Regions from separate parts of the Paenarthrobacter sp. NPDC091711 genome, predicted to be linked through region 2. Evidence: riboswitches for the same ligand, from Rfam matches in the RefSeq annotation. Region 2 holds a riboswitch; each other region holds the start of a gene.
The links. A riboswitch is a leader RNA that binds a small molecule or an ion and turns the genes downstream of it on or off. The one in region 2 is predicted to bind glycine.

Region 1 (7,251 bases), on a different contig from region 2:
CCTTCTTCCGTTGCGGCCACCTTGAACAGCCAGCCGGCACCGTAGGGATCGTTGTTGATGAGCGCGGGATCGGTGACGACGGCGTCGTTGATCTCGGTCACCTCACCGGTCACCGGCGAGTACAGGTCCGAGACCGACTTCGTCGATTCCACCTCGCCACAGGTCTCCCCCGCGGTCACAGTAGAACCAACCTCGGGCAGGTCCACATACACAATGTCGCCCAGGGCATCAGCGGCCACCGCGGAAATCCCGATCCCCACCGGCCCGTCCCCATCGACGGCAACCCACTCGTGCTCAGCCGAGTATTTCAATTCAGCAACTACCTTGCTCATAAGATTCCTTCTCTCTAACTTAAGACTTTCAAGATCACCTGAGGCAGGTTGACAAATCAACCAGCACTTAGGGGTTCAAACAGCGCCACCATCCACAATGGTTCGGGTCCGGCAACCGGAAGCGGACTGGCCCCTGTGGAGCCGGCCTCCGGCAGCGGGCGTCCAAGGGAGCATCGCGTCCGCCCAGCGGGCGCTTATGCGACCGAGCCCGCAGAGGAGGTCGGCTCCGCCGGGCTTCGATGAGTCACCGGCCACTCCCGCCGGGCTATTTAGTGCGCTTGTAGAACGGCAGCTGCACGACTTCGAACGGCTCGGCTTTTCCGCGGAGGTCTACGTCCAAGATGGTGCCCGGTTCGGAATGCTCGACGTCGACATACGCCAAGGCGATCGGGTAACCGAGCGTCGGGCTTGGCTGGCCGGAGGTGACTTCACCGATCAGGGAGCCGTCTTTGAGGACCGAGTAGTGGGCGCGGGCGGCGCGGCGTCCGGCGCCTTTGAGGCCCACGAGCTTCTGGCCGAGAGTGGATCCGACGCCGGCGGCCTTGATGGCTGTCAGTGCATCGCGGCCAATGAAGTCGCTTTCCTTGGCCAGGGAAACCACGGGGCCCAACCCTGCAGCGTAGGCGTTGACGTGGCGGGAAAGCTCGTTGCCGTAGAGGGGCATCCCGGCTTCCAGCCGCAGGGAGTCGCGGGCAGCGAGTCCGGCGGGGATGAGACCGTGGCCTTCCCCGGCGTCGAGCAGGGCTTCCCAAAGGCCAGCAGCATCGACGTTGGGAAGGTAGATTTCGAAGCCGTCCTCACCGGTGTATCCGGTACGGGCCAGCAACAGGTCCTGCCCGTTGATGGAGACCTCCACGGCCGCGTAGTACTTCAGTTCGGTGACCAGTGCGTGCTGCTCTGCCGGGACCAGAGGAAGCAGGATCGCCTCGGCGTTGGGGCCCTGCACGGCGATCAGCGACGTCTCTGCCGAAGCGTCTTCCACCACGACGTCGAACCCGGCCGCACGGTCCTTCAGCGCAGCAGCAACTACCTTCGCGTTGCCCGCGTTGGGCACCACCAGGTACTTGTCCACGCCTTCTTCGGGAGAGGGACGGCGGTAGGTAATGAGGTCATCAATGATGCCGCCGTCTGCGTTGCAGATCAGCGAGTACTTGGCTTTGCCCACCGCGATGGCGGACAGTTTGCCCACCAGCGCGTAGTCCAGGAAGGCGGCTGCTTCGGGGCCGCTGACCCAGACTTCGCCCATGTGGGAGAGGTCGAACAGGCCGGCGGTCTTGCGGACGGCGTGGTGCTCGGCGAGCTCGGACTCGTACTTCAGGGGCATCTGCCAGCCGCCGAAATCGGTGAAGGAAGCGCCGGCCTTTTTGTGCTGCTCGTAAAGAGCGGTGTAATTCTCAGACATGTCAGGAGTCCTTAGTTTTCGAAGTCAGCAGTGTTCTCGAATGCCTCGAGGGGCGGGCACGAGCACACAAGATTCCGGTCACCTGCGGCGCCGTCGATCCTGCCGACCGGCGGGAAGTACTTGTCCTGCTTGAGGTGGTGGACGGGGAACGCGGCCTGCTCACGCGGGTACTCACGGTCCCAGCCGGAATTTACGACGGCGGCAGCCGTGTGCGGCGCGTTGCGCAGCGGCGACTTCTCAACAGTGAAATCACCGCTGGCCACCTGCTCGATTTCGGCACGGATGGTGATCATGGCTTCGATGAAGCGGTCGATCTCGGCCAGGTCCTCGGACTCGGTGGGTTCCACCATCAACGTGCCCGCCACCGGGAAAGCCAGGGTGGGGGCGTGGAAGCCGAAGTCGATCAGTCGCTTGGCCACGTCCTCGGCCGTGACACCCGTGCGGGCAGTCAGCTCGCGGAGGTCCAGGATGCACTCGTGGGCAACGAGTCCGCCCTCGCCCGTGTACAAAACCGGGAAGTGCTCATCCAAGCGCGAAGCAACATAATTCGCTGCCAACAGAGCAGACTTGGTGGCTTCCGTCAGTCCTTGGCCACCCATGAGCTTCACGTACGCCCAGGAAATCGGCAGCACACCGGCGGAGCCATAACGCGACGCCGAGATGGCCACGCCATGCCCTTCCTCGTGCGCCGCTTTGTTCGCGTCGCCCGGCATGAACGGAGCCAGGTGTGCCTTCGCAGCAACAGGGCCAACGCCCGGACCGCCGCCACCGTGCGGGATGCAGAAGGTCTTGTGCAGGTTCAGGTGGGACACGTCGCCGCCGAACTTGCCCGGCTGGGCCAAGCCAACCAAGGCATTCAGGTTGGCGCCGTCAACGTACACCTGGCCGCCGGCTGCGTGGATGGCGTCGCACACTTCGCGGACGTCAGCGTCGTACACACCGTGCGTGGACGGGTAAGTGATCATGATGCAGGACAGCACGTCCTTGTTGGCCTCGATCTTGGCCGTCAGATCAGCATGATCAATAGTGCCGTCAGCAGCCGTGGCCACCACAACAACCTTCATGCCCGCCAGCACAGCCGAGGCAGCATTGGTACCGTGAGCCGAAGCGGGGATCAAGCAGACAGTGCGCTGCTCGTCGCCACGTGAAAGGTGGTAGCCGCGGATCGCCAACAAGCCAGCCAGCTCGCCCTGCGAACCGGCGTTGGGCTGGATGGAGACCTGGTCGTAACCGGTGATCTCCGTGAGGTCCGCCTCGAGGTCGGTGATCAGTTCACGCCAACCGGCCGTCTGGTGGTCCGGAGCGAACGGGTGGATCGATGCGAATTCCGGCCAGGAAATAGCTTCCATCTCAGCAGTCGCGTTGAGCTTCATGGTGCACGAGCCCAACGGAATCATGATGCGGTCCAGCGCGAGGTCCCGGTCTGACAGCTTGCGGATATAGCGCAACAGCTGCGTCTCGGAACGGTGCGTGTTGAACACCGGATGCTGCAGGAAATCGGAGGTGCGGACCACGGATGCGGGCAGTTCGAACCCTGCTACGTCCCCTACCGGGCCGGCACCAAAGGCGACGGCCACTGCGGAGAGGACCTCCGGCGTCGTGGTTTCATCAACCGAAACGCCAACAGTGTCAGCGTCGATGAGCCGCAGGTTGATGCCGCGGGCTTCGGCGGCTGCGATGACCTTGGCAGCTTTGCCGGGAACACGGACGGTGAGGGTGTCGAAGAAGGCCTCGGAGACGAGTTCGCGGCCGGCCTTCTGCAGGGTCGAAGCCAAAACGCGGGCGTGTCCGTGGACTGTTTCGGCGATCGACTTCAGGCCCTCGGGACCGTGGTACACGGCGTACATCGAGGCTACGATCGCCAGCAGAGCCTGGGCGGTGCAGATGTTGGACGTGGCCTTTTCGCGGCGGATGTGCTGCTCGCGGGTCTGGAGCGCCAGGCGGTAGGCCGGTACGCCGGCGTTGTCCTTGGAGACGCCCACGATGCGGCCGGGAAGCGTGCGTTCCATGCCTTCGCGGACGGCCATGTAGGCAGCGTGCGGGCCGCCGAAGAACAGCGGCACACCGAAACGCTGCGCGGTTCCGACGGCGACGTCCGCACCTTGCTCGCCCGGGGGCGTGATGAGGGTGAGCGCCAAAAGATCGGCGGCCACGGTCACCAGGGCACCGCGTTCCTTGGCGTCGGCAATCACGGCCGTGTGGTCGAAAACGCGGCCCGAAACGCCAGGCTGCTGCAGGACGATACCGTTGATGTCGCCGTCGGGAAGTCCGGCGGACAGGTCCGCAATCTCAACTTCGAAGCCCAGAGCCTCGGCCCGGCCCTTCACGATCGCGATGGTCTGCGGGAGGAGGTCGGCGTCGAGGACGGTCTTGCCATCCTTGGCAGCCTTGTTCTTGTTGGCCCGGCGCATCAGCAGCACGGCCTCGGCCACGGCGGTGGCTTCATCCAGCAACGAAGCGTTGGCAATGGGCAGCCCCGTGAGGTCCTGCACCATGGTCTGGAAGTTCAGGAGAGCCTCAAGGCGGCCCTGCGAAATTTCAGGCTGGTACGGCGTGTACGCCGTGTACCAGGCCGGAGCTTCGAGGATGTTGCGGCGGATAACGGGCGGCGTCACGGTGTCGTAGTAGCCCTGCCCGATCATCTGGACAGCGGTCTTGTTCTTGGACGCCAGCTTGCGGAGCTCGGAGAGGACCTGCACCTCGGTGAGGGCGTCCTGCAACTTCAGGGCAGTGTCCTGGCGGATGGAATCGGGGACGGCGACGTCTACCAGGCCGTCGACCGAGTCGTAGCCGATGGCCTTGAGCATGGTGTCAACGTCGGCTTGGCGGCGGGCGCCAATATGCCGGTCCGCGAAGGCGGTGGGGGTTGATTGAACAGTCAAGAGGAACTCCATGATTCAGGCGCCCAGTGAGCGCTCGATGATGTGGGTTCCTCCCCGCTCTGTATTGGACCTGAGAGATTCCGCAGGAATGGTTGCCTGCTTGCACCGTCGGTGAGCCCGGTTGCCCGGACTGCTTTCCAGAGTTGCCTAACCGCGGCGGTACATGGGCCTGAGAGATTCCTGGGGAGGATTTGCTCCTACGGCGCCTGACTGGATGTACCGGCAGGACTCTCCCGCCGCAGATCAAAAGCGTTGCATCACCATGAGTGACACGCTTCACACCATAGCGGGTTGTTTTGAAAAAGCGCAAGCAAGGTGTGGCTACTGATGCATGGCTTCATGAATCTGCAACGCAAACCACAACTGGGCAACGGTGGACGTTTCACCCATGTCCAGCCCCGTCAGCTCGCCGATTTTCCGGATTCGGTAGATGATGGTTTGCCGATGCGCGAACACCGCGGCAGCAGTCTTCTGCCACGAACGCTGCGAATCCAAATATGTCCGCAACGTGACTATCAGATCGCCGTCCTGGCCCTGCTCGTAGTCAAAAATCGGGCCCAGGAGACGCCGGACCAGCGCGGTCCCTTCCTCAAAACCGGTGAGCCCCAGCCATGACGGCCCCTCCGCGTACCGAGCCAGCCCCAGCTTGTTGGCCCGGGCTGAACCGAGCGCCCAGAGAGACTCTTGCAGCGCCCTTTGGATACCGGTCACATCCGCCGGCGCACTGATCCCGATCGCGGCGTTCGCCCCGGCGCAATGGACCAAGACGTCATCCGACACGCCCGCGGGGACCACCACGTGGAGCCTGTTGTTCCGCTTCAACGACGCCGACGCAACCCCGTGCCGCCACAGTTCGATGTGCACGTCAGCCAGCCCGCCGACGTCGTCCGCTGCTTTAGCGCCCGCCGTGGGAATGCTCGCCGTCATGGAGGCGAGCAGGAAATCCTGGGGCGCAACCTCGAAACCCGCCAGGCGGCTCTCCATCTCGGCCGCACCCAAACGCCCATCCATGGCCTGCAGCAGGAACTCGCCGGCAAGCCGATGGCGGCCTTCCAACGACAAAACGATGCGCGAAAGCTGCAGTCCCAGCACGGTTGCGGCATGAAGGAGTACGACGGCGTCCGGGTGCGGTTCGCTGTTAGGCAGCACCACCAGGAGCGCGTTGGCATGCGTGGGAATGTCCATGGTGAGCACGTGCCTGCCGCGGATGCGGTGCCACTGGAAGTTCTTCCCCGCCAGGCCCACCTGCCCGGACAACGGCGCCCATTCCTCGGCGAGGAAGACGGGGAGTGATTGCCCGTCCGGATGCCAAGGATGGAGGCATCGGCGGTCCACCACGAAGAGTTCCGCGTCGAGTTCGGTTGATAGCCGCTGGACGAGGCTCTGCCAATGGTCCTCGGACGCTCCGGCGGTGCGGAGAAGATCATAAACGCGGGCTGTTTGCCGTAAACGGCGGGACTCTTCGAGCAGCGATGACTCGGCAACCGAACGGGCTATGGCGATGAATGGCAGCGGATACGGGATGTTGATCAGGGGCAGCGGGAGCCGGTTGCAGGCCTCCAGGAACTCGTCCGTTAGCGGCGGCGCGTGCATCTTTTCACCGATCGCCAGTGCACTGGCACCACTGTCCATCAATGCCTCGGCGAGCGCTACTTGGGCGGCTGCATCAGAGGGAATGGAGAGGCCGTTGGTCATCATGAGCTCACCGCCGGTGACCCACTCCCACAGCCTGGGGAGGTCCGAGGTGTGCGCCCAGGTGATCCGGTTGTCCAGGCCGGCCGACCCGGCCAGAAGGGTGAGCCCCAGCTGCGGCTCTGCGATGAGTTCCGCTACGGTGATCGCCATTTTGTGCTCCCTGCTGTCCTCGGGTGGCGGTCCACCGGCGGCTGTTAGACAAAGGTATATGCGGCTTCGTCATTTGTAGTCAAAGTGTAGGTAGTCGAAGTGACTCGGGTCACCAAGAATTGAACTACTTACTCCCCCCGCTCCCCAAGAGCACTCACGAGAGAGGGATGCAATGAGCGCAACAAGCAACCTCATTGACGATGCCCCACTGACCGCGTTCCACAAGAAGCTGACGTTCTTCGCCTCCGGCGGTCCGTTCATCGATGGCTATGCCTTGTCCATCATCGGCATCGCCTTGATCACCATGACCCCCGGGCTGCAGCTCAGCACAGGTGAAATTGGCTTGATAGGCGCGGCCAGCCTGGTGGGTATCTTCTTCGGCGGTGCCATCTTCGGCTGGCTCACCGACAAGATCGGCCGGCACAAAATGTACATCGCCGACTTGATCGCACTGGCAGTCTTCTCACTCCTAAACGGATTCGCTACTGAAGTGTGGCAGGTTGTCCTGTGCCGGTTCTTCCTTGGAATGGCCATCGGCGCCGACTACCCCATCGCCACCTCGCTCCTGGCAGAGTTCCTGCCAAAGAAACACCGCGGCCGCCTGCTGGGCGCCACCTTCGTTGTCTGGGCCGTTGGCGCGGCCGTCGCGTACGCCGTCGGATATCTGCTCCGGGACATGGGACCGGATGCATGGCGGTGGATGGTCGCCAGCCCTGCCATCTTCGCCATCATCACCCTCCTGTGCCGTCTCGGAACCCCCGAGTCTCCTCGCTGGCTGCTCTCCCGTGGG
Region 2 (7,251 bases):
GAGCGCGGTGTAGTTCTCAGACATATCCGGGTCCTTAGTTTTCGAAGTCTTCGATGGGCGGGCAGGAGCAGACCAGGTTTCGGTCTCCGGCTGCGCCGTCAATGCGGCCAACGGGCGGGAAGTACTTGTCCTGCTTCAGGTGGTGGACCGGGAAGGCGGCCTGCTCACGCGGGTACGCGCGGTCCCAATCAGAAGTTACGACGGCGGCTGCCGTGTGAGGTGCGCGGCGAAGCGGGGAATCCTGCACGGAGAAGTCGCCGTGGGCCACCTGTTCGATCTCGGCACGGATGGTGATCATGGCTTCGATGAAGCGGTCGATCTCCACGAGGTCTTCGGACTCGGTGGGTTCAACCATGAGCGTGCCCGCCACCGGGAAGGCCAGGGTGGGCGCGTGGAAGCCGAAGTCGATGAGGCGCTTGGCAACATCTTCAGCGGTGACGCCGGTCTTGGCCGTCAGTTCCCGGAGGTCCAGAATGCACTCGTGTGCTACGAGTCCGCCTTCGCCGGTGTAAAGAACCGGGAAGTGATCGTTGAGGCGGGAAGCGATGTAGTTCGCAGCGAGCAGCGCGGACTTGGTGGCTTCGGTGAGGCCCTGGCCGCCCATGAGCTTCACGTAGGCCCAGGAGATCGGCAGCACGCCGGCGGAGCCGAAACGGGAAGCCGAAATCGGGACGTCGTTACCTTCGGTCCAGGACGCCGCGTCGCCGGGCATGAACGGTGCGAGGTGTGCCTTGGCTGCGACCGGGCCAACGCCGGGTCCGCCGCCGCCGTGGGGGATGCAGAACGTCTTGTGCAGGTTCAAGTGGGACACGTCGCCGCCGAACTTGCCCGGCTGGGCTAGTCCAACCAGTGCGTTGAGGTTGGCACCGTCGATGTACACCTGGCCGCCGGCCTCGTGGATGGCGTCGCAGACTTCGCGGACGTCGGCGTCGTACACGCCATGCGTGGACGGGTAGGTGATCATGATGGCCGAGAGGGCATCGCGATGGGCTTCGATCTTGTTCTTGAGGTCAACGTGGTCGATGGTGCCATCGGGGGCGGTGGCCACTACAACAACCTTCATGCCGGCGAGCACTGCTGAGGCCGCGTTGGTGCCGTGGGCGGAAGCAGGGATGAGGCAGATGTTGCGCTGTTCGTCGCCACGGGAGAGGTGGTAGCCGCGGATGGCCAGCAGGCCTGCGAGCTCGCCTTGGGACCCGGCGTTGGGCTGGATGGAGACTTGGTCGTAGCCAGTGATCTCGGTCAGCTGCGACTCGAGATCGGTGATGAGTTCACGCCAGCCCTCGGTCTGGGAATCCGGAGCGAACGGGTGGATGGAGGCGAACTCCGGCCACGAGATCGCTTCCATTTCAGCCGTGGCGTTGAGCTTCATGGTGCAGGAACCCAGCGGGATCATGGTGCGGTCCAGCGCGAGGTCCCGGTCGGAGAGCTTCCGGATGTAGCGCAGGAGCTGGGTTTCGGAGCGGTGGGTGTTGAACACCGGGTGCTGCATGAAGTCGCTGGAACGCTCCACGGAGGCCTCAAGCGCAAAGCCTTCAGCGGCTTCAGCCACTGAAGCGCCGAACACCGCTGCGACGTCGGCGACAATCGCGGAAGTTGTGGTCTCATCAACCGAGATGCCCACAGTGTCGGCGTCGATGCCGCGCAGGTTGATGCCCTTGGCCTCGGCAGCGGCCACGAGCTCGCCGGCCTTGCCGGGAACTCGGACGGTGATGGTGTCGAAGAAGGAACCGTGAAGGACCTCGACGCCGGCAGCCTTCAGGGACGCTGCGAGGGTGCGGGCGTGGCTGTGAGCGGTCTCTGCGATCGCCTTCAAGCCTTCGGGGCCGTGGTAGACGGCGTACATCGAGGCGACGATGGCGAGCAGCGCCTGCGCGGTACAGATGTTGGACGTGGCCTTCTCGCGGCGGATGTGCTGCTCACGGGTCTGCAGCGCCAAGCGGTAGGCGGGGACACCGGCGTCGTCCTTGGAAACGCCCACCAGACGGCCGGGCATGGAACGCTCCAGACCCTTCTGGACGGCCATGTAAGCAGCGTGCGGGCCGCCGAAGAACAGCGGTACGCCCAGGCGCTGCGCGGAACCAACAGCAATGTCCGCGCCCTGCTCACCCGGAGGGGTGATGAGCGTCAGGGAAAGGAGGTCGGCAGCGACGGTAACCAGCGCGCCGCGTTCCTTGGCGTCAGCGATCACGGCGGAGTGATCGAACACGCGGCCGGAGACACCCGGCTGCTGCAGGACGACGCCGTTGATGTCGCCTTCCGGGAGACCGAGCGACAGGTCAGCTACCTCAACCTCGAAGCCGAGCGCTTCTGCGCGGCCCTTCACAATGGCGATGGTCTGCGGCAGGCAGTCGGCGTCAAGAACGGTCTTGCCGTCCTGGACAGCCTTGTTCTTGTTGGCACGGCGCATCATGAGCACGGCCTCGGCCACGGCGGTTGCTTCGTCCAGCAGGGAGGCGTTGGCGATCGGCAGGCCAACCAGGTCCTGCACCATGGTCTGGAAGTTCAGGAGCGCTTCAAGACGGCCCTGGGAAATTTCCGGCTGGTACGGCGTGTAGGCCGTGTACCAGGCCGGGGACTCAAGAATGTTGCGGCGGATCACCGGCGGCGTCACGGTGTCGTAGTAGCCCTGGCCGATCATCTGCACGGCGGTCTTGTTCTTGGACGCAAGTTTGCGCAGCTCGGCCAGAACTTCAACTTCGCTCAGCGCGTTCTGCAGGGTGAGGGCAACGTCCTGGCGGATATCGTTCGGGACGGCGGTGTCGACCAGGGAGTCGACGGTGTCGTAACCGACGGACTTGAGCATGGTCTCAATATCAGCCTGGCGGCGGGCGCCGATATGCCGATCGACGAAGGTGGTGGAGGCAGAACTAACCGTCACGAAGGAACTCCATTACTTGGGCAGCGTTTGGGTACGCCACAGCGGCTGGGTTCCTCCCCGCTCTGTATTGGACCTGAGAGTTTCCGCGCGTTGTGGGACAACCATCGCTTGCACCGTCGGTGAGCACAGCTCTCTTCACCCTGAGGTGCCGAGTGCCTGCTGCTTTCCAGAGTTGCCTTGCCGCGGCGGTGCGTGGGCCTGAGAGATTCCTGGGGAGGGTTTGCTCCTACGGCGCCTGCATCACGTGCTTGCAGGACTCTCCCGCCGCAGATCAAAGGCATGTTCAGTTGTATATGGGCGCCACGCTGGGCACGCCACAAGAGTTAATTGTCCTACGCTCCGGCCTCAGCAGCAAATGGAGGAACCACTACTTCCGTAGCCGCTCGAGGACTCCCAGCAGGATTTCGACGTCGGCCTCCCGCCCGGCGTTGCCGCCCTCCTGGCCGCCTTCAAAGATCGCGTTGAAGTAGAGCCCATCGCCCATGTAGCTGACAGCCTTGGCAACTTCCGGTCCGACGTCTTCTGCGAGCACGTCCAGCCATCTCTGTTGGATGGCGGCAAACCTGCGGCGGGTTTCCTCGTGAGCCACCTCAGCCAACCTGGTAGCGGCAACGAAGGCCCGGTCCATGGGCGTATCTGCCCACAGCGAGGACCGGATGAAGTATGCAGCCGAACCATCGGGCGCGGCCTTCATCACTTCGGTATCTTCGTCGGCCAGCAGGTCCAGGCGCTCCAAAAGGGCAGTAATCAGCGCTTCCTTATTGGGAAAGTGGTAGAGCAGCCCACCCTTGGACACTCCCGCGCGCTTGGCAACGGCATCGAGCGTGGCAGCACGCTCCCCCACTTCAATGAGGAGGGCTTCAAAGGCGTCCAGGACGGCGTCCCGGGCAATTGGTTTTCGTGGCATGTGTCCATCATTCCCTAAAGGCTCGCGGTGGCTACATTTGAAACTATACCGTCTGGACGGTACAGTGGTTACATGTTCTCGCCGTCCTCAACCCAAGCACCCCGTTCCGCCCACCCCGTTAAGGGTCCGGCAGCACCGTGGCGCGACTGGACGGCACTGGCACTCCTGATGTTTCCGGTGCTGCTGGTGGCCGTCGACAACACCGCGCTCACCTTTGCCCTCCCTGAAATCGCCCGTTCCCTGAACGTTGGCGGCGTCCAATTGCTCTGGATTGTTGACGCCTACCCGCTGGTCCTCGCCGCACTGTTGGTGTCCATGGGCAACTTGGGCGACAGGATCGGACGACGGCGGCTGCTGCTGGTCGGCAGCACAGGCTTCGCAGCGGTTTCGGCTGCTACAGCATTCGCGCCGTCCGCTGAATGGCTGATTGCCGGCCGCGCCGGCCTTGGTGTCTTCGGTGCCATGCTGATGCCCTCAACCCTTTCCCTGATCCGGAACATTTTCACCGATCCCAACCGGCGCCGGCTCGCGATCGCCGTCTGGGCCGCAGGGTTCTCCGGCGGCGCCGCCCTTGGCCCGATCTTTGGCGGCTGGCTGGTGGAGCACTTCTGGTGGGGCGCCGTTTTCCTGGTAGCAGCATTCCTGCTTTTGCCCCTGCTTGCTTTCGGCCGGGTACTGATTCCCGAGTCCAAGGATGCCAATCCCGGACGTGTGGATGCGCGCAGCATCCTCCTCTCCGTTGTCACCATGGCGCCGTTCGTTTACGGGATCAAGGAATTCGCGGTTCATGGTTTCGGGGCGTCCGCAGCTGCCTTCATGGGCTTTGGCCTGGTGATGGGCATCCTGTTCGTGCGTCGCCAGCAGCGGATCGAGAACCCCATGCTGGATGTTGCCTTGTTCAAGAACAAGGTGTTCAGCACGGCAATCGTGGCGAACGTCCTGTCCCTGTTCTCCATGACGGGCTTCATCTACTTCTTCGCCCAGCACCTGCAACTTGTTGAGGGCCAGTCCCCCATGGAGGCCGGTATCGCGATGATTCCCGCCCTCCTGGCAACGGTCATCGCCGGCCTGCTGGTGGTACCTCTGGTCAAGCGTGTGCGGCCAGGGTTCGTTGTGGCGGCAGGCCTGACACTCAGTGCCGTGGGCTATCTGATCGTCGTAGTGGGCGATCACGGCAGCGGTCCGGTGTTCCTGTTGTCAGCCTTGACCGTCCTGGCCGTCGGCGTGGGCGCTGCGGAGACCATCTCCAACGACCTCATCCTGGCTTCAGTGCCGGCCGACAAATCCGGCGCCGCCTCGGCTATCTCCGAGACCGGCTACGAACTGGGGTCACTCTTGGGAACGGCAGTGCTTGGCTCTATCCTCACGGCGTCTTACCAGCACAACCTGATCATGCCGGACGGCATCTCCGAGCAAGCTGCCGGGAATTCCGGTGAGACGCTCGCCGGCGCTGTTGATGCGGCGGCCGCACTTCCGGCCCCGTTGTCGGAGGCGTTGACACACGCCGCCCGGACAGCTTTCGAGTCCGGCGTCCACATCACTGCGGCGATTGGGCTGGTACTGATGGCCGGCGCGGCAGTGCTCGCCGCCGTCGTACTCAGGCGTGTGCCGAAGGCGCAGTAGTAGGCAGAGCGCCGAAGGCGCAGTAATGCCGTTGTGAGGCCCGCTTTGCGGGGTTCCGTAGGGATTTGCCACGCAAACCGGGCCTCACAGCGCTTCGGTCGGCGCCGCTTTCTTGTCGACGACGGCGGTCAGCTCGTCGATTCTGTCGAGGGCGTCGCTGAGCCGGCTGACGGTGTTCCATAGCTCCGGGTGCTGTTCCCTGACTTCCTCGAGCGTGGCGCCGGCTGAGGTTAGGGATGCGAGGTCGAAGCTCACATTGGTCCGGGCTCCGGCGATGGCTGCGCGGAGGGCGCCGAAGCCCACCACGACGTCCGCGATCAGCGCAGGGTTGCCGTTGGATGCGAGCCAGCCGAGGTCTTCAATGGCATTGATCGCCCGCTCCCCGAGGACCGCTGATGCCTTCGCGGCATGGACGGAAGCCTGATGAATGGCGTCGTCGCGTTCAGGTCCGGGATCCAAGCGGAAGGCTGCGCCGAACGCGTTGGAGGCGGAAGCGTCGTCGTCGGCTAGTTGAAGGGCCGTTTGACGGAGTTCGTGAGCACGGGAGTGAACGCCGCTGAGCTGCTCGCGCTGGGACTTCTCCGCCTCGGTGTATCCAGCCACCATGGATATCAACGACGCCGCGATGGAGAGCATGACCCCTGTTCCGGCGCCGCCGCCCGGGGAGCCGCTGGATTCCGCCAACGCCCTGGTCCACTCCTCAACAGTGGATAGCTGTGTGGTGACTGACTCGGAATGGTTCATGACATCCAGTGTGCCGGGGCTTCCCAGGCTTTGCATCCATGGGCTGGATACACTGGCCAAACCATGGCGTCGAATGAAAAGGGCAAACTCATGACCATTGACCTCGAAGAGCTTTACAAAGACCTGCACGCCAACCCCGAACTGTCTTTTCAGGAGACCCGAACAGCCGGGATCGCCGCGGGATACCTCGAAGATCTTGGCTTCGCTGTTCACCGCAACATCGGAAAAACCGGTGTTGTTGGGGTTCTGGACAATGGGCCCGGACCAGTGGTGATGCTCAGGGCAGACATGGATGCGTTGCCAGTGAAAGAGGCAACGGGTTTGGACTACGCAAGCACGGCAGTGGGTGTTGATCATGAGGGCAAAGACATGCCAGTCATGCACGCATGCGGCCATGACGTGCACGTGAGCTGCCTTGTTGGCGCGGTGGAGGTCCTGGCCGCGCAGAGTGATGAGTGGCAAGGCACGCTGATCGCTCTCTTCCAGCCGGCCGAGGAATGGGGCGGCGGGGCAGAAACCATGGTTGCTGACGGGCTGTATGACGTGGTGCCGAAACCCGACGTCGTCCTGGGCCAACATGTAGCCCCCTTCCCCGCGGGATGGTTTGGCATGCGACCCGGCGTCACCATGGCGTCGGCCGATTCCCTCAACATCACCTTGCACGGACGAGGTGGCCACGGATCGCGTCCGGAGACCACTGTTGACCCGGTGCTCATGGCTGCTGCAACCACCGTGCGATTGCAGGGCATTGTCTCGCGTGAGCTCGCCGCCAGTGACTCTGCGGTGGTGACGGTGGGGCAGATTCACTCAGGGACCAAGAACAACATCATTCCCGAAACGGCAACATTGGGCCTCAGCGTCCGCACCTTCAGTGACGCCACCAGGGACAAAATCCTTGGTTCCATTGAGCGCATTGCCAAGGGAGAGTCCACTGCATCCGGAGCCCCCAAGGACCCCGAGATTCAGTTTGAAGAGCATTTCCCGCTGACCGTCAACGATCAAGCCGCAACCGGCAGGGTGTCCGCTGCTTTCACAGCAAAGTTCGGAGAGACACAGATCATCGATCCTGGCCCCGTATCCGGAAGCGAAGACGTAG
Region 3 (7,251 bases), on a different contig from region 2:
AGCGGGACGACCGCGCGAGTGAGTCCACGCTGGGCAACCTGGTGGCGGATTCCCTGGTGGATACGCTCAAGGCGCCTGAACTGGGAGCGGCGGAGATCGGCGTCGTCAACCCCGGCGGCTTGCGCAACGAGCTGTACTACGCCCCGGACGGCACCATCACCTACGCCGAGGCCAACGCGGTCCTGCCGTTCGTGAACAACCTCTGGACCACGTCCCTGACGGGTGCGCAGTTCAAGACCCTCCTGGAGCAGCAGTGGCAGACCAACCCTGACGGCACCATCCCCAGCCGCCCTTACCAGCAGCTGGGCGTGTCCAAGAATGTCAATTACACCTACGACGCCGCTCGCCCCGCCGGGGACCGCATCACCGGCATCTGGGTGAACGGAGCCGTGATTGATCCTGCCAAGCAGTACAGAATCGGTACCTTCAGCTTCCTGGCTACCGGAGGTGACAACTTCCGGATTTTCAAGGAAGGCAGCAACACCAAGGACACAGGCCTGGTGGACCGCGATGCGTGGATCAAGTACCTGCAGGCACATAATCCTGTGTCTCCGGACTTCGCACGCCGTTCCGTTGCCGTGGCCAACACCACTGCGGCTGAGGTGAAGGCCGGAGATTCCATCGCTTTGGCTGTCTCCAAACTGAACCTCACCTCCATCGGCAGCCCGGCCAACGCAACGCTGAACGCTGTGTTCCTTGATTCCAAGGGCACTGCTGTTGCTCTGGGCCCCGTCCCGGTCACAGCCGGTGCGGCCACGGTGAACCTCAAAGTGCCCGCAGCGGCAGCTGCAGGGACGGGCACGCTGGTGCTCACCGCCGTCGAAAGTGGAACCGTGGTGAAGGCGCTGGTGAACGTGGCTGAGAGCGGTCCAAACCCGCCGCAGTGCACCGCACCTGCCAAGCCGTCCAAGTGGTACGACGTCGTGGGATGGCTCCGGTACGCGTTTGCATGGCTGGAGTATCAGAGGTGCTTGAGGGGCTAACCGCTCCTTAGCGTGAACAAGAAAGGCCGGACCCCTCACGAATTCGTTCGTGAGGGGTCCGGCTGTTTGTTCTACGAAGCTGTTTGTCCTATAAAACTGTTGCTCCGCGCCTTACTTGTTTGCAGGTACCGTTTCTTGGACGTTGTCCAAATCGACCCTGTCCGCGTCCCGCTGGAGCTCAGCTTTGAACTCCTCGTAGCGGGCCAAGTGCGCGGGGCGGCGGCGGAGAATCAGCCAGGCGACCCCCAGGATAACGAACCACACGGGAGTGGCCAGCAGTGCCATGAGAGTGTCCGGCTGGGTGGTCAGCGCCCACAAAACGAAGGCAAAGAAGGCGAACACTACCCACACCATCACCACTCCACCGGGCATCTTGAACGCCGAGGACTCGTGCAGGTGCGGACGACGCTTCCGGAAGGCAAGGTAGCTGGCCAGGATGATGGACCACACGAAAACAAAGCAAACAGCGGACACGGTGGTCACCATGTCGAACGCCTTGCCGATGTCCGAGCCTGCGTACATGAGGACGACGCCGGACAGCAGCAGGATGCAGGACAGGAACAGGGCGTTGCGGGGTACTTTACGTCCGGAGAGCGCACCGAACACCTTGGGCGCGTCGCCCTCCTGAGCCAGACCGAACACCATGCGGGACGTGGAGTAGATGCCCGAGTTGGCGGAGGACATTGCGGAGGTCAGCACCACAAGGTTGACGATGGTGGCCGCTGCGCCGAGGCCTGCCAGCGAGAACATGGCAATGAAAGGGCTGTGTCCGGCAGCGAACTGGGTCCACGGGGTGACGGACATCAGGATGATCAGCGCGCCGACGTAGAAGAGCAGCACACGGATGGGGATCGAGTTGATGGCCTTGGGCAGGTTCTTCTCGGGGTCCTTGGCCTCGGCTGCTGTGGTGCCCACCAGTTCGATGCCCACGAACGCGAAGACGGCGATCTGGAAGCCTGCTACAAAGCCCATGAATTCGTTGGGGAAGAAGCCGCCATGGCTCCACAGGTTGGAGAACGTGGCCGGTCCGGCATCGGACTGGAAGCCGCTGAAAATCATGAACAGGCCAACAATGATGAGGGCAGCGATGGCCACGATCTTGATGAGGGCGAACCAGAACTCGGTCTCACCGAAGGCTTTCACCGTGGCGAGGTTCAGGAGCAGGAGGATGCCGATGGTGATCAGTCCCGGCACCCAGAGGGGCAGGGCCGGCCAAAGCTCCTGGGAGTACCCGGCGATGGCGATCACGTCCGCGATCCCTGTGATGACCCAGCAGAACCAGTAGGTCCAGCCGGTGAAGAAGCCGGCCCAAGGTCCCAGGAGGTCCGCTGCGAAGTCGCTGAAGGATTTGTAATTGAGGTTGCTCAGCAGCAATTCGCCCATGGCACGCATGACGAAGAACAGCATGAAGCCGATGATCATGTACACGAAGATGACGGACGGGCCGGCAGCGGAAATGGTCTTGCCGGAGCCCATGAAAAGGCCGGTGCCAATGGCTCCGCCGATGGCGATGAGCTGGATGTGCCGGTTGCTGAGTTGTCGCTCGAGGTGGGGTGAATCTGGACCAGTGGAAGGCGGGCGCTGAATCGTCAAAGGAACTCCATCGTTCAGGCGGCACAGGGTGCCACATTGATTCGGGTTCCTCCCCGCTCTGTACGTGGACCTGAGAGTTTCCGCGGCCCTGCAGGGCAGGACCGCTTGCACCTTCGGTGAGCCCGGTGACCGGACTGCTTTCCAGAGTTGCCTCGCCGCGGCGGTACATGGGCCTGAGAGATTCCTGGGGAGGGTTTGCTCCTACGGCGCCTGACGGGATGTACCGGCAGGACTCTCCCGCCGCAGATCAAAAGCGCGCACCATCTATTCGGTGATGCAGCTCACACCATAGCGAAGAGCGGAAGCACCCGCAAGCTGGCGCCGCTAGCGGCCCAGAATGCTGCGGGCAATCTCGTCCGCATCACGCAGGGTCCGCTGTCCGCTCGCGTAGGCCGGGCCGGTGCGCGGCTTCGCTTCCGCAGCAATGGCCGTCCCCCACTGTGAAGCCGAGAGTTGAAGGCCCAGCACGTACAGTCCGTCGGTGACCGATCCGTTGGCCGCCAGGGGCCGGTACGGGTGTGGTTCAACGTCAAGACCGGTGGTCTGCATGGGCGTCCCTTCAACGCTCATCATGATTTTGGTGCGCACCAGACCATCCGCCATGAGCTGTTCCAGCAGGGGCGAGAGGTTGATGCCCACCCTGTTAGCCGGAGACATCGCCTCGATGAGGGTCCGGGCTTCGACCGGGGAGTCGTGCACCCACGGCGAAACCGCCCGGAACACTTTGGCGCCCCGGTCCACACTGAACTTCGGGTCCGGGCCCACAAAACTCACGACGCCGGCACGCGCCAAAGCGGCCAGCTGTTCCGAACGCAGGGCTGGCGCGCCGCTGGCCAACCCTTCAACAAAGGACTCGAACCAGCCGCGCAACCCTGCCAGCCAGGACTCATCGGTGATGCCGCCGTCCGCCACCACCGATTTGAGGATGGCCCGTCCAGTGTGAAGAGCACCGATGGCCATCTTGACGGGGTCCGCCTCACCCAGCGCTGATCGGCGGGCATCATCATCCAGATATGCCGTGATAGCGGCGTCCAGCTCGCTCCGGGACGCGAACGTCCGGCCCGCGAGCGGCGCCGCGAGCCCCCGCAGATTCAAGCGGCGGGAAGTGACCACGTGCTTTTCAACGAGGTTTCCCACGTCAATTTCCCAGTTCGCAGTGGTGTGCGCATGCGGTTGGAGCGCATCTTCAAGGTCTGCGAGGAACTGTGCGGGGTCCTTGATCGAGGCTGGCTGGGACCGGGCAAGCGTTGAGTAATAAGCCCACAGGGCATCGCGGTGCAGCAGCGGCCAGAGGTCATGATCGAAACCGGGCTGGATGCCGGCCGCGCGGAACCTGTCCACCGCGGCTTCTGTCAGGTAGCGCATGGTGATGCTGCTGGGGTAATAGCCTGCCAGCCCCGCCTTTGCCCGATAGGGGGTGCCTCTTCGGGAGGCAGCAATGATCCTCGGTTCCCTGCCCGAGGCCCGATACTCCAAGACACCCGCGCCCGGCGAACCAGCCTCGACGAACTTGCCGCCCCGACCCTCCGTCAACTGGCCCATGACGTCAAAGAAGTTCAAACCCATGCCGCGGACCAGCACGGGCTCATTGTCCGGCACAGCCTGCCAGTCGACGTCTGCCGGCGGAGCAGGCGGGAAATAGAGCAGCCCACGGTCCTCCGCCGCGCTCTTGAAGGACCGCTGCTCCGGATTAAGCCGGGATTCGATGTGGCCCAGCGCGAGGACCACGGAACCGACGGTGAGTGTGGCGCCGTTGGCGAGTTCGACGTCGAACCCGTCTTCAACCGGGCGCGCAGCAACGGCGAGTGTCTGATGGAAGGTGACCTCGACGCCGTCGGGCAGCCGTTTTAGCAGCCCATCCAACGTCTGGCGAAGGTAGCGTCCGTACAGCGCGCGGCTGGGGAAGTCATGCGATTCGAGCGTGGCCAACTCAGCCTTCTCGGCGTCGTCCAGTCCCTCGCCATCACGACGACGGACCTCCCGCCACTGATCGAACGAACCACCCGTGAGCGGAGGGGCGAGCTCGGGGTCCTCAGGAATGAGGGTGGGATAGAACGACTGGGTGTTCATCAGGAACAGGCGTGACTGCTCCGGCTGCCACACGTGGCCCGAACCGGCCGGGTACGGATCCACAACGTTGACGCAAAGGGTGGTTCCTGGCTGGCTGTCCGCAGCCCAATTCGCAAGCAACCGCTCAAGGACACTGGTGCCCCGGGGGCCGGCCCCAATCAGGGCAACACGGTTGGTTTGCGATTTAGCCACGCTCTAGCCTAACTTCTGTGTGACTTGCTTACTGTTGAACAGTGTTGCTTGGATGGGGCGATGACCACCGCAGAAGCTGATCAGACGCCACCTCCCCAGAATGACGTAACGGCTTCCGGCCCGCGCCATGCAGCGGACGTCGCGCCTGAGCCCACGGATGAAAACATTTGGCTCGAGGATATCCACGGCGAAGAGCAGCTGGCATGGGTCCGCGAGCAGAATGCACGCACTGAAGACCTGCTGGAAGACACCGAGTACCAGGCCGTCGAAGCCGGCATCCTGGAGGTCCTCGACTCCACGGACCGGATCGCCATGGTCAACAAGCGTGGCGATTTTTACTACAACTTCTGGAAAGACCAGGAACACCCCAAGGGACTCTGGCGCCGCACCACGTGGGAAAGCTATCTCTCCAACGAACCCGAGTGGGATGTCCTGCTCGATATCGACGCCCTTGCCGCCTCCGAAGGCATCGAGTGGGTGTTCCACGGAGCCGGATTCCTCCGCCCTGCCGACGGTGCCGCATACCGTCTGGCCATGGTCTCGCTCTCCCCCGACGGCGGCGACGCTGACCGCCACCGCGAGTTCGACGTCGAATCCCGCACCTTTGTGGAGGGCGGCTTCGACCTGCCCACAGCCAAGGGCAACGTCAGCTGGCTGGATGCCGATACTTTGCTCGTCTCCAGCACCGCCGACGGCTTGCCTGCGACAACCTCCTCCTATGCGCGGACCGGCGTCAAGCTTCGTCGCGGCCAATCCCTTGCGGACGCTGAACGGCTCTTCGACATCCCGGAGGACCACATGCTGGCGATGGTGGCCCACGACTCCACCCCGGGCTATGAACGGACCTTCGCCGTGGACTACATCGACTTCTACAACCGGAGTACCTCGCTGCTGCGCGACGACTCCTGGCAGGTCATCGATGTTCCCACCGATGTGAACATCAGCGCCCACCGGGAATGGTTATTGTTCCGTCCGCAGAAGGACTGGGATATTGCCGGCGTTGTTTACCCTGCGGGTTCCTTGCTGGCCGCACATTTCGACTCGTATCTGGCGGGGTCCCGTTCACTGCTGGTCCTTTTTGCCCCCGACGCCCACACCTCCTTGCAGTCCTGGAGCTGGACCAAGGACTACCTCCTGCTGAACCTCCTGCGCGACGTGTCCTCTGAAATCCGGGTGCTCGACCCGTCTCTTGTTGACTCCGATGGGGTGTGGGCATCCACTGTCCTGGACGCCTGCCCTCCCCTGCACGACGTCAATGCCTATGCTGTGGACGACGAAGACACCGGCACCGAAGGCAACGACTTCTGGCTGGTGGCCACAGGCTTCACCACGCCGACGACGTTGACGCGGGGGACGCTTCTTGCGTCCACTTCCGGGGGCTCCAGCGTGGCGAGCCGGCATGCCGAAGTGAAGCGGTCGCCGTCGTTCTTCAACGAATCCGACTACGAAGTCCAGCAGCACTTCGCCGTGTCCGCCGACGGGACCAAGGTCCCCTACTTCCAAGTCGCGTCCAAGGACCTGGTGTTGGACGGCCAGAACCCCACCCAACTGTCCGGCTATGGCGGCTTCGAGATTTCCCGGACACCCGCATACAGCGGAACCATCGGCCGGGCCTGGCTTGAGCGCCGCACCACCGGCGCAGCGTCCGACGACGGCGCTGCCGCACACTCACGAGGCGGCGTCTACGTGGTTGCGAACATCCGCGGAGGCGGCGAATACGGTCCCTCCTGGCACCGCGCGGCACTCCAGGAAAACCGGCACCGCGCCTACGAGGACTTCGCCGCAGTGGCAAACGACCTCATTTCGCGAGGTGTTACCAGCCGCCGGCGGCTCGGTTGCGTCGGCGGTTCCAACGGTGGCCTCCTGGTAGGCAACATGCTGACCCAGTACCCGGAATTGTTCGGAGCCGTGTCCTGCGGTGTGCCGCTCCTGGACATGCGCCGCTACACCAAGCTATCCGCGGGCTACTCGTGGATTGCCGAATATGGTGACCCCGACGTGCCGGTGCAATGGGAATTCATCCGCACTTTCTCGCCGTACCACCTGCTTCACGACGGTGTGGAATACCCCGAGACCTTCATTTGGACTGCCACTTCCGATGATCGTGTGGGTCCTGTCCAAGCCCGCAAAATGGCGGCACGCATGCAGGCCATGGGCATCCCGAACGTCTGGTTCCATGAAGCCTTGGAAGGCGGACACGCGGGAGCATCGGATAACAGGCAGGCGGCAGCACTTCAGGCCCGGAGCAACCACTTCCTCTGGCGTTCCCTGGCCGGGAGCAACTGACACCCTGCCCCGGGCCCCCGCTTCCCGGCCCCGCTTCCCCCGTCCGCTTCGATGGTTCCCTGCTGAGAGTGCCGCGCGCACGGCATGTCTGGCAGGGAACCATCGAAATGGGCAGCTTGGCCAAGGC

Region 1: it holds a riboswitch for glycine, as region 2 does, so the genes downstream of both, gcvP (aminomethyl-transferring glycine dehydrogenase) here and gcvP (aminomethyl-transferring glycine dehydrogenase) in region 2, are expected to answer to the same signal.
Region 3: it holds a riboswitch for glycine, as region 2 does, so the genes downstream of both, cycA (D-serine/D-alanine/glycine transporter) here and gcvP (aminomethyl-transferring glycine dehydrogenase) in region 2, are expected to answer to the same signal.

Annotation. Positions count from the first base shown of each region.
Region 1 is NZ_JBIVTF010000003.1:183,947-191,197, reverse strand. Features, by position in the region: gene gcvH (glycine cleavage system protein GcvH) at 1-332, opposite strand, end outside; gene gcvT (glycine cleavage system aminomethyltransferase GcvT) at 598-1,734, opposite strand; gene gcvP (aminomethyl-transferring glycine dehydrogenase) at 1,746-4,616, opposite strand; glycine riboswitch at 4,764-4,862, opposite strand; gene ACIQH5_RS06650 (PucR family transcriptional regulator) at 4,938-6,461, opposite strand; gene ACIQH5_RS06645 (MFS transporter) at 6,634-7,251, shown strand, end outside.
Region 2 is NZ_JBIVTF010000023.1:13,956-21,206, forward strand. Features, by position in the region: gene gcvT (glycine cleavage system aminomethyltransferase GcvT) at 1-24, opposite strand, end outside; gene gcvP (aminomethyl-transferring glycine dehydrogenase) at 35-2,881, opposite strand; glycine riboswitch at 3,058-3,155, opposite strand; gene ACIQH5_RS21315 (TetR/AcrR family transcriptional regulator) at 3,249-3,788, opposite strand; gene ACIQH5_RS21320 (MFS transporter) at 3,861-5,411, shown strand; gene ACIQH5_RS21325 (cyclodeaminase/cyclohydrolase family protein) at 5,496-6,155, opposite strand; gene ACIQH5_RS21330 (amidohydrolase) at 6,246-7,251, shown strand, end outside.
Region 3 is NZ_JBIVTF010000007.1:153,211-160,461, reverse strand. Features, by position in the region: gene ACIQH5_RS12955 (ExeM/NucH family extracellular endonuclease) at 1-983, shown strand, start outside; gene cycA (D-serine/D-alanine/glycine transporter) at 1,095-2,576, opposite strand; glycine riboswitch at 2,728-2,826, opposite strand; gene ACIQH5_RS12945 (FAD/NAD(P)-binding protein) at 2,901-4,838, opposite strand; gene ACIQH5_RS12940 (prolyl oligopeptidase family protein) at 4,899-7,124, shown strand.